2 linked regions of the Acuticoccus sediminis genome follow. The protein of the gene in region 1 binds, or shares a complex with, the protein of each later gene. Links are inferred from orthologs where the notes say so. Each region holds a gene or a part of one and is shown on either strand. Other genes may lie near its edges.

Region 1 (7,550 bases):
ATCGGTGTCGCCGGCGCGGGGCAGGAGATCTCCACGCGGCCCTTCCAGCTCGTCACCGGCCGCGTGTGGCGCGGCTCGGCCTTCGGTGGCGCCCGTGGCCGCACCGACGTGCCGAAGATCGTCGACTGGTACATGAACGGCAAGATCAACATCGACGACCTCATCACGCACACGATGCCGCTCGACGAGATCAACAAGGGCTTCGACCTCATGCACGAGGGCAAGTCGATCCGCGCGGTGGTCGTCTACTGATGTCGGTGCTGGTCCGGCTGGGTGTGGCGGCGCTCTTCGCCGTCCACATCGCCAGCGCGTACGCGGCTGCCGCCGAGCCGCTGTCCTTCACGGTCGAGGGCGACAGCTACGTGGTGCCGCGGGACGACCTCGTCAGCGTCGAGACGCACGAGACGGGCGGGCTCACCTTCTGTCTCGCCCCCGGCGCGGAAAAGGCGCTGACCGACTTCACCGCCCGCCATCCCGACGAGACCGTGTCCATCGCCATCGGCGACACGAACGTCTTCTACCTGAAGATCGTGAAGCCCTACGGCGGCGGCTGCATCAACTGGCCGCTCCACCCGAAGGTGGCGCAGAACTACCGCAACATGCTGCTCGGCGAGGTGACGGCCCAATGACGGTGTCGATCCTCTCGCGTTTCGCCGCGCACGGCGGCCGACAGCTGGTCGCGCGGCACACCTCCCGCGCGACCGGGACGGAGATGACCTTCGCGATCTTCCTCCCGCCGCAGGCCGACAGCGGGCCCTGCCCGGTGGTCTGGTACCTGTCCGGTCTCACCTGCACCCACGCCAACGTCATGGAGAAGGGGGAGTACCGCAAGGCGGCGGCCGAGGCCGGGCTGATCGTGGTCTGCCCCGACACCAGCCCGCGCGGGGAGGGCGTCGCCGACGACGAGGCCTACGACCTCGGCCAGGGCGCGGGGTTCTACGTCGACGCCACGCAGAAGCCATGGGCGACTCACTTCAGGATGAAGACCTACATCGAGGTCGAGCTTCCCGAGGTGGTCGCGGCGAACTTCCCCGTGGACCTCGACCGGCAGGGGATCTTCGGCCACTCGATGGGCGGGCACGGGGCGTTGACGATCGCGCTGCGCAATCCCTCCCGCTTCCGCTCGCTCTCGGCGTTCGCGCCCATCGTCGCCCCGTCGCAGGTGCCGTGGGGGCAGAAGGCCTTCCCCGCCTACATCGGCCCCGACCCCGCCAAGTGGCGCCGTCACGACGCCGTTGCGCTGATCGAGGACGGGGCGCGGTTCCCGGAGATCCTGGTGGACCAGGGCGAGGCGGACACGTTCCTCGCCGATCAGCTCAAGCCCGAGCTCCTCGCCAGGGCGTGTTCGGACGCGGGGATCGGCCTCACACTGCGGATGCAGCCGGGGTACGACCACTCCTACTACTTCATCTCGACCTTCATGCCCGATCACATCGCCTGGCACGCCCGGCGTCTGGCGGCCTAACGATGGGTCCGAGGCCGCGGGGTGTCGATCGGGACGGGCGCGCCTGCGCCCGGGCCGGGAACGCGGCGCACGACCGGCCGGGGTTTTCGACACTTTCGGACGATGGCACCCCGACTTTGCGCGATTTCATGTCGCGCTTTGCCGCCGCTGCCCTAGAACAATTCCACGTCTAGTTTGGAGGAACACAATGAAGAAGCATGTGCTCGCCGCCGCGGCCCTCGCCGCGCTCGCCGTCGCCCCGCCGGCGATGGCGCAGGACCCGGCCGCCGGCGAGAAGGTCTTCCGCATGTGCATGGCGTGCCATGCTGTCGGCGAGGGCGCCAAGAACAAGATCGGCCCCGAGCTCAACGGAATCATCGGCCGCCAGCCCGGCCACATGGAAGGGTTCCAGTATTCCCCGGCCATGGTCTCGTTCGGCGAAGGGAAGGTCTGGGACGAGGCGCTGCTCGACCAGTACCTCGAGAATCCCCGCACCGTCGTGAAGGGCACGAAGATGGCCTTCGGCGGCCTGCGGCGTCCGGAGCAGCGCGCCGACGTCATCGCCTACCTCGCGACCTTCTCCCAGTAATCGCGGACGGCGCCCGCCGACGGCGCGCCACGCCGCACCCGCCCGGGTCGCGGCGTGGCCGGCTCTCCTGCGGCCTGAGGCGGCCGAACCGCCCGCCATTCCCGCACGTCCCGGGCCTGTCGGGACCTCATCCTCACCGCGCGGGGGGTGAGATGTCCCGGCGCGGAACATAAATCGAACAGAGTTGCGCCGGTCACGGATACTCAGCGGATCTGCGCTGTACTGTCTCCGTGGATCTCCGTGTGTAAACAATCACCCGCCGAATATGCTTTAGAAGTCGTCAACACTTTCGCTCCATTGTGGCGGCGTCTGAGGACTTCGGCTGTCCTCCCCACTCCATTGGAGGTGGATGAGAATGTGGTTCTTCACTGAGTTTCTGGAGCGTTATACCCGCAACTTTACGCGTTCCATCATGCGTATGGCCGCCGCGGAATTCGAGGCGAACCAGAGAGTTGCCTCCGGAATCACCCTGGCGCGGGACGGCAACAACATGATCCTGCCGGAGCGCTCGCTCAATGTCCCGCCGGCCTACGTCCCCGAGCGGCGCGCGGCGGCCTCGACCGACGCCGCCCCCGCGGCCGACGCCCACCAGGAGGCGCTGCAGCCGGCGGAGAACGCGCACCACGCCAGGAGCGAGCCGAAACCTGCCCGGCGGCTGATCACGCTGGCCACCATGCCGGTCGGCGTGCGTGGCGAGCTGGTGCTGCGCTACATCGAGGCGTTCGGCGAGACGCCGGCCGCGGAGGCGGAAGCGCTCATCGACAGGCTGGGCCGGGACAAGAAGATCCGCATCGCCGAACTGCAGCTCATCGTCGCGGAGGTTCTCGCCGAGGCGGTGACCCGCCGCACCAAGACCGAGCACCTGGACGCGCTGCGCCTGCGCCTCGTCCCCGAAGCGGCCTCCCCGGGCACCTCGGCGGGCGTCCAGGCGCGCCCGGAGCTTCGCCCCAACTGATCCGAATCTGTCCGCGCAGGCGGCAGAATCAGATCAATTCGTGCGCGTTACGCCCAAGGCATTCACAATCCCGTCGTAAACCGTCTATGAGGGTCGCGACGGGAGGTCACGCTCCCAACTCATCAAACCAGTAGGGAGCAACTATGCGCGTCTACTACGACCGCGACGCCGACATCAGCCTGATCAAGGGCAAGAAGATCGCTGTCGTCGGCTATGGCAGCCAGGGCCACGCCCACACCCTCAACCTGCGCGATTCGGGCTGCCCCGACATTGTCGTGGCGCTGCGTCCCGGCTCCGCCTCCGCCAAGAAGGCCGAGGCCGAGGGCATCAAGGTGATGACGGTGGAAGAGGCCGCCAAGTGGGCCGACGTCGTCATGATGCTGACGCCGGACGAGCTTCAGGGCGACATCTACGCCGACCAGCTGCACGAGAACATGAAAGAGGGCGCCGCGCTCCTCTTCGCGCACGGTCTGAACGTGCACTTCAACCTCATCGAGCCGCGCAAGGACCTCGACGTCCTGATGGTCGCGCCGAAGGGGCCGGGCCACACGGTGCGCTCGGAGTACCAGCGCGGCGGCGGCGTGCCGACCCTGATCGCCATCGCCCAGGACGCCTCCGGCAACGCCCACGACCTCGGCCTGGCGTACGCCTCGGCGATCGGCGGCGGCCGTGCCGGCATCATCGAGACCACCTTCAAGGAAGAGTGCGAGACCGACCTCTTCGGCGAGCAGGTGGTGCTGTGCGGCGGCCTCGTCGAGCTGATCCGCGCCGGCTTCGAGACGCTGGTGGAAGCCGGCTACGCCCCGGAGATGGCCTACTTCGAGTGCCTCCACGAGGTGAAGCTGATCGTCGACCTCATCTACGAGGGCGGCATCGCCAACATGAACTACTCGATCTCCAACACCGCCGAGTACGGTGAGTACGTCACCGGCCCGCGCATCATCACCGACGAGACCAAGGCGGAGATGAAGAAGGTGCTGACCGACATCCAGTCGGGCACCTTCACGCGCAACTGGATGCTGGAGAACAAGGTCAACCAGACCTCGTTCAAGGCGACGCGCGCGAAGAACAACGCGCACCAGATCGAGGCGGTCGGCGAGGGTCTGCGCGCGATGATGCCGTGGATCAAGGAGAAGGCGCTCGTCGACAAGGAGCGCAACTAAGCGCTTGGCGCCGCCCGCGATCGAAGGGCGGCGCATTCGACCCGGCCCCGGCCGACGGCCCGGGCACCCGGGCTGCCAAGGGTTTCGGCGCGCCGGTCGAGCCGGTCGCGCCGCCCGCACCGTGGGACCCACGAGGTCGCAGGGAATTCCCCGTGGATCGCATCGCCCAACTCGCTCGCCGGCTCGTCGCTGTCGCCGCACCCGCCGCGCTGAGCGTCATGCTCGTCGCGTTGAGCGCCGCCGTGCCCTCCGGCGCGTGGGCCGAGGGCCCTGGAGGGGTGCCGGACGCGCCGGCAGCCGCTGCCCCGCAGTCCACGCCCGCGGATACGGCGCCTGAGGCCCGTCCCGCCGCGTCCGGCGGTGAGGCGCTGGCGGACCGGGTCGTCGTCATCGGCCTGGCGGAGCGGCCGCCTTACGCGATGCGTGCGCAGGACGGGAGCTGGCAGGGCATCGGCGTCGACCTCTGGCGGATGACCGCCGAGCGGCTGGGCCTTGCCTACCGCTTCGAGGAGGTCGCGATCGAGCAACTGGCCGACGCCCTCTCCAGGGGACGGATCGACATCGCCCTGCCGCTCGACGCGACACCGGAGCATGAGGCCGTCGTCGACCTGCTGTTCCCCTTCTACACCTCGACCCTCGCCATCGCGACGGAGAAGGGCTCGACCCCCTGGCTCGTCATGCGGGAGCTCGCGACCTACCAGTTCCTGCGCATCGTCCTCTTCATCAGCGGCGTGCTGCTGGCGGTGGGCGCGACGGTCTGGCTCGTCGAGCGGCGCCACAACCGGCAGTTCGACCGGCGGACATTGCGCGGGCTCGGGGACGGCTTCTGGTGGGCCGGCGTCACGCTGACGACGGTCGGCTACGGCGACAAGGCCCCCGTCACGGCGCTCGGCCGGGCGCTGGCGATGATCTGGATGCTGGTCGGGCTCGGCGTCTCGTCGGCGCTGACCGCGTCGGTCGTCGCGGCGATGAACATTGCCAGCGGCGGCGATTTCAACATTCCGGCGGACCTGCGCGACATGCGCGTCGCAGTGGTGGCGGGGAGCACGTCGGAGCTCTACCTGCGCGGCCACAGCCTCGAGGTCATGCCGACGACGGGGCTCGGCGATGCGCTGAAGGCGCTTCGCCACGGGGAGGTGGAAGCCGTGGCGGCCGGCTCGGCGGAGCTTCATGCGGCGATCGCCAGGGAAGGGGTCCGGCGCGCCCTGGTGGCGACCACGCGCGACCCGCAGTACGTCGCGATGGCGATCCGGCAGGACACGCCGAAGGCGTTCAGCGAGGCGCTGGAGCGCGCGGTGCTGGCCCAGGTGACGAGCCGCGCCTGGTGGGCGCTCGTCGCCCGCTACGTTCCCGAATCGCCCTGAGGCGGCTTGCCGGGCTTCGGTCCGCCCGGCGCGGCGAGGTCCTTCGCCGAGGCGGGACGCCGCCGCGGGTGTGACAGGGAGAGGCCCGTCATCACCGCGTCGTCGCCGAAGCGGGCACGCAGCGCGTCCATCGCCTTCTCGGCCTTGCCGAGGCGGGTGCGGGCGGGATCGAAGAGTTCCTCGCCGTCCGCCTCGCCGGCCGGGACGAGGCCGCTGACGCCGATGCCGATGAGGCGGTAGCGCTGCCCCTCGGGTTCGGCCAGCAGCAGCGACTTGCCGACCGCGAAGATCCGGTGCGCCATCGCCGTCGGCGCGTCGAGGCTCTCCGAGCGGGTGATGGAGCGGAACTGCGGCGTCTTCAGTTTCAGCGTGATGGTGCGCCCGCCGATCTCCGCCGCCTTGGCGCGCGTCGATACCTTCTCGGAGAGGTGGCGCAGGATCGCGAGGAGCGTGTGGCGGTCGGAGAGGTCGACGTCGAACGTCTGCTCGGCCGAGACGGACTTGCGCTCGCTGGCCGGGTCGACGACGCGGTTGTCCTCGCCGTGGGCGAGGCGCTTGAGGCGCTGCCCGGTCTCGCCGAAGCGGCGCATCAGGTCGGTGAGGTCCGCGCGCTGCACGTCCCGCACGAAGGTCACGCCGCCCTGCTGGAGCTTGCGTGCCGCGGCCGGTCCGACGCCGGGCAGGCGCGTCACCGGCTCGTCGGCAAGGCGCGCCTCGGCGTCGCTCCGGCCGATGACGGTGTAGCCGCGCGGCTTGTCGTGGTCGGAGGCGAACTTCGCGAGGAACTTGTTGGGGGCGAGGCCGACCGACACGGTGATGCCGATGTCCGCCTCGATGCTCCTCGCGAAGCGGGCCATCACCGCCGCGGCCGGGGCCCCGTGGAGCCTCTCGGTGCCGGAGAGGTCCAGGAAGGCCTCGTCGATCGAGAGCGGCTGCACGAGGGGCGTGAGGGCCTTCATGCGCTCGCGCACCTCCCGGCCGACGGCGACGTACTTCTCGAAGTCGGGGCGCAGCACGACCGCGTCCGGGCAGAGCTGGAGCGCCTTGAACATCGGCATCGCCGAGCGGACGCCGTGGATGCGGGCGAGGTAGCAGCAGGTCGAGACGACGCCGCGCCGGCCGCCACCGACGATGAGCGGCACGTCGCGCAAGGACGGATCGTCCCGCTTTTCCACAGAAGCATAGAAGGCGTCGCAGTCGACGTGGGCGATGACGAGGCGCGTCATCTCCGTGTGGCGCACGAGGCGCGGGCTGCGGCACCGCGGGCAGCGGGCCGGGGTGTCGTAGGGGAGGATCGCCGCGCAGTCGCGGCAGAGCGCCGCGGCGGCGCTCATCTCATGCCCAGTCGTCGTGGGGGCGGGGCGGCCAGCCGTCGTCGCCGACGGGTTTGGAGCCCACGTCGATCGGCTCGTTGGGGCGACGCTCGAGGGCCTGGCGGGCGCGCACGATGGCCTCGGGCGTCGTCTCCTGCGCCTCGGCGACGGCGAGCAGGATGCGCTCGTCGGCGAGGACGAAGTCGAGGAGGCCGGCGACGAAGGTGGGCGAGGCCGCGGCGTCACGCAGCGAGGTCGGATCGAGGCCGGTGAGCGCGAAGAAGCGGCTCATCGTCTTCGGCTCGGTGGCGAAATAGGATAGAGCGGCGATGGCGATCGTGCCCGCGTCGGGGTCGTCCGCCTGGCGGCGCGACCTGGGAGCGGGATGGCGTGGCGAGCGACTTGACGGCACGGTTATCGCCCCACACACACGAGAGGCCGCCACGTCGGCGCGGTCACAGAGGAAGTGCGCATGGCCCACAGGGTGCTCATCGTGGAAGACAACGAGCTGAACATGAAGCTCTTCCACGATCTGCTCGAGGCGAGCGGGATGGAAATCCTGGAAACGCGCAACGGGATCGACGCCTTGAAGGTGGCCAAAGAACAGCGGCCGGATCTCATCGTGATGGACATCCAGCTGCCTGAGATGTCCGGCCTCGAGGTGACGGAGCAGATCAAGTCGGACCCCGACCTGAAGCCGATCCCCGTCATCGCGGTGACGG
Region 2 (2,832 bases), 120 kb from region 1 along the record:
GACGCGGGTGACGAGCGCCGCGTGGCCGAGGACGATGCCGATCAGGAGCGCCTTCTGCTCCCCCGTCGAGGCGAGCGCCGCCGGCATGTCCTTCTCGACATGCGTCACCGACATGTCGACGCGGTGCGGCCCGGAGAGCGTCCGCCCCGCCGCCCTGTCGCGCGTCCGCCCGTCGCGCAGGCGCCGCGCGAAGGCGGCCCCGTCCGCATCCCCCTCGTCGCCGTTCAGCGCGAGGACCGCCTGCGGGAAATCGCCGCCGGCGGCCGCCCGCACGGCCTGCGCCGCGTTGAGCTTGACGATCAGTTCGACCCGCGCGGCGGCCATCGCGGCGCCGTGCTCGGCCATCTCGCGCTCCACCGCCTCGTACCAGGAGGGATCCGAGACGCCGTCCTCGAACATCTTGTTGCGCTGGCGCATGGCGCGCTCGTACGCGTTGGCGCGGCGGCCGTGGTAGGGAAAGAGCGCGAGGGCCAGCCGGTCGAGGAAGCGCCGGCGGTCGGAGGTGCCGCCGCTGAAGAGGCCGTCCATCGCCGGGGTGAGCCACAGGATCCGGGCGACGCGGGTGAGGTCGTCGGGCCGCGCGTCGGCGCCGTCGATCCGCACCAGCCGGCTTCCCTCCCCCTGGAGGCCAGTGCCGATGGCGCTCTCCTCCCCGCCCTTGTCGACCCGCGCGGACACCGCCCAGCCGGTCTCGAACGGCGCGCCCTGGCGGACCATCTCGGCATAGGTCGCGCGGCGCAGCCCGCGCCCCGGCGAGAGCAGCGAGATCGCTTCGAGAACGTTGGTCTTGCCCGACCCGTTGGGTCCCGCGAGCACGACATGGTCGCGCGAGGTGGTGAGGCGGGCCTCGGTGTAGTTGCGGAAATTGGAGAGGCCGATGCGCGTCAGGCGGACGCGTGCGGGCGGCGGCTCCGGGAGTGCCACGCGGATCGGCGCGTCCTCAGACGCGCATCGGCATCAGCACGTAAAGGGTCTTCTCCGCGTCACCGTCGTGGATCAGCGTCGGCGAGCCGGGATCGGCGAGCGCGAACGTCGCGTTCTCGGAGGAGAGCTGGCTCGTGATGTCGAGCAGGTATTTCGAGTTGAAGCCGATATCGAGCGGCTCGCTGTCAAAGTCGACCACCAGCTCGTCCGTCGCGGTGCCCGAATCCGGGTTGATGACGGAGAGGGTCAGCGCGCCGTCCGTCAGCGACAGCTTCACCGCGCGGCCCCGCTCCGAGGAGACGGTGGAGACGCGGTCGACGGCGGAGGCGAAGTCCAGCCGGTCGACGTGCATGATCTTGGTGTTGTTCTTCGGGATCACCCGGTCATAGTCCGGGAAGGTGCCGTCGATGAGCTTGGACGTCAGCACGACGTTGGCGAAGGACACCCGGATCTTGGTGTCGGACAGTTCGACCGTGAGCTCGACCTCGGGATTGTCCATCAGGCGCTGCAGCTCGCCGACGGTCTTGCGAGGTACGATGACGCCGGGCATCCCGGCGGCGCCGTCCGGCGCCTCGATCTGCGCCTGGGCGAGGCGGTGCCCGTCGGTCGCGACGGCGCGGAACATGGTCCCGTGGGGCGTGTCGACGGTGTGGAAGTAGATGCCGTTCAGGTAGTAGCGCGTCTCCTCCGTGGAGATCGCGAACTGCGTCCGGTCGATCAGCCACTTGAAGTCGGCGGCCTTCAGCTTGAACGAGTTGGTGAACTCCCCGCCGGAAATGTCCGGATAGTCGCTCTCGGGCAGCATCTGCAGGGCGAAGCGGGAGCGGCCGGCGGTGAGGGTCATGGTCGACCCGTCCGGGTTGGTCTCCAGCGCGATGCGGGCGCCTTCGGGGATCTTGCGCACGATGTCGTGCAGCATGTGGGCCGGGACGGTGATGGCGCCGGGCTGCTCGACCCCGGCCTCCACGGTCTCGACGAGCTCGAGGTCGAGGTCGGTGGCCTTCAGCGTCAGGGACGCCCCATCGGCCCGGATGAGCACGTTTGACAGAATGGGGATCGTGTTGCGGCGCTCAACGACCCGCTGGACGTGGCTGAGGGGCTTCAACAGATGGGCCCGTTCGAGGGTCGCACGCATACCGGGAGTCCGTCGGAAAGGCGCGGGGATACCCGCTGGGAGGGTACGTTGACCAGATGGTGGCCGTGGTTGCAAGACTTGGCACCCGGCAACGCGTCTGCGGCACCATCGGTCCACAAATTGCCGAGAATGTCAGCCCCCCGAAGGGCACTGATCCCCGCTCGGGGCAAAAAAAGAGGCCCGGAGGGATCCGGGCCTTCACTGATACGGAACGCTGGTGTCTTACTGGTCGAGGAGACGCTTCAAGGTCTCGATGTCCTCGGCCATCTGGGTGTCCTTCGTGATCAGGTCCTCGACCTTGCGGACCGCATGCAGGACGGTCGTGTGGTCGCGGTTGCCGAAGCGGCGGCCGATCTCCGGCAGGGAGCGCGGCGTCAGTGTCTTGGACAGATACATCGCGATCTGCCGCGGGCGCACGATCACCTTGGTGCGGCGCGCCGAAACGAGGTCCTGCCGCGACACATTGAAGTGCTGCGACGTGACGCGCTGGATGTCCTCGATCTTGGGCTTCTTGCTCTCACGGGCGCGAAGCAGATCACGCAGCGCGTTTTCGGCCATCTTGAGGTCGATCGGCGCCGAGGTCAGCTGGTTGTGGGCGACGAGGCGGTTCACCGCACCGTCGAGGTCGCGCCCGTTGGTCGTGATCGAGCGGGCGACGAAGTCGATGACCTCCTCCGGGAAGTTGAGGTCGTCGAACATCTCGCGCTGGGCCGCGATCCGCTGCTCGAGGATCGCCTTGCGCATGCCGTAGTCCGGCGGCGTCAGTTCCACGA

The links. The genes of interacting proteins can lie anywhere in the genome.
Region 2: the proteins of DLJ53_RS22640 (region 1) and dnaN are in contact, whole or in part, in a solved structure (PDB 1OK7), measured with the Escherichia coli proteins. The link is inferred for Acuticoccus sediminis from one-to-one orthologs.

The regions. Positions count from the first base shown.
Region 1 is NZ_QHHQ01000005.1:222,015-229,564, reverse strand. The notes cover bases 4,672-7,550. They hold DLJ53_RS22640 (DNA polymerase IV), read right to left. Parts: upstream 6,850-7,550; coding sequence 5,494-6,849; downstream 4,672-5,493. Other genes in these bases: DLJ53_RS22630 (response regulator), read left to right, coding at 7,301-7,550; DLJ53_RS22635 (DUF3572 domain-containing protein), read right to left, coding at 6,851-7,240; DLJ53_RS22645 (transporter substrate-binding domain-containing protein), read left to right, coding at 4,672-5,515. In the rest of the region: DLJ53_RS22675 (S-(hydroxymethyl)glutathione dehydrogenase/class III alcohol dehydrogenase), read left to right, coding at 1-252; DLJ53_RS22670 (hypothetical protein), read left to right, coding at 252-629; fghA (S-formylglutathione hydrolase), read left to right, coding at 626-1,465; DLJ53_RS22660 (c-type cytochrome), read left to right, coding at 1,653-2,033; DLJ53_RS22655 (hypothetical protein), read left to right, coding at 2,389-2,988; ilvC (ketol-acid reductoisomerase), read left to right, coding at 3,132-4,151; more of DLJ53_RS22645, read left to right, coding at 4,304-4,671. UniProt on the Escherichia coli protein: Poorly processive, error-prone DNA polymerase involved in translesion repair and untargeted mutagenesis. Copies undamaged DNA at stalled replication forks, which arise in vivo from mismatched or misaligned primer ends.
Region 2 is NZ_QHHQ01000005.1:345,926-348,757, forward strand. It holds dnaN (DNA polymerase III subunit beta), read right to left. Parts: upstream 2,060-2,832; coding sequence 941-2,059; downstream 1-940. Other genes in the region: recF (DNA replication/repair protein RecF), read right to left, coding at 1-924; dnaA (chromosomal replication initiator protein DnaA), read right to left, coding at 2,282-2,832. UniProt on the Escherichia coli protein: Confers DNA tethering and processivity to DNA polymerases and other proteins. Acts as a clamp, forming a ring around DNA (a reaction catalyzed by the clamp-loading complex) which diffuses in an ATP-independent manner freely and bidirectionally along dsDNA.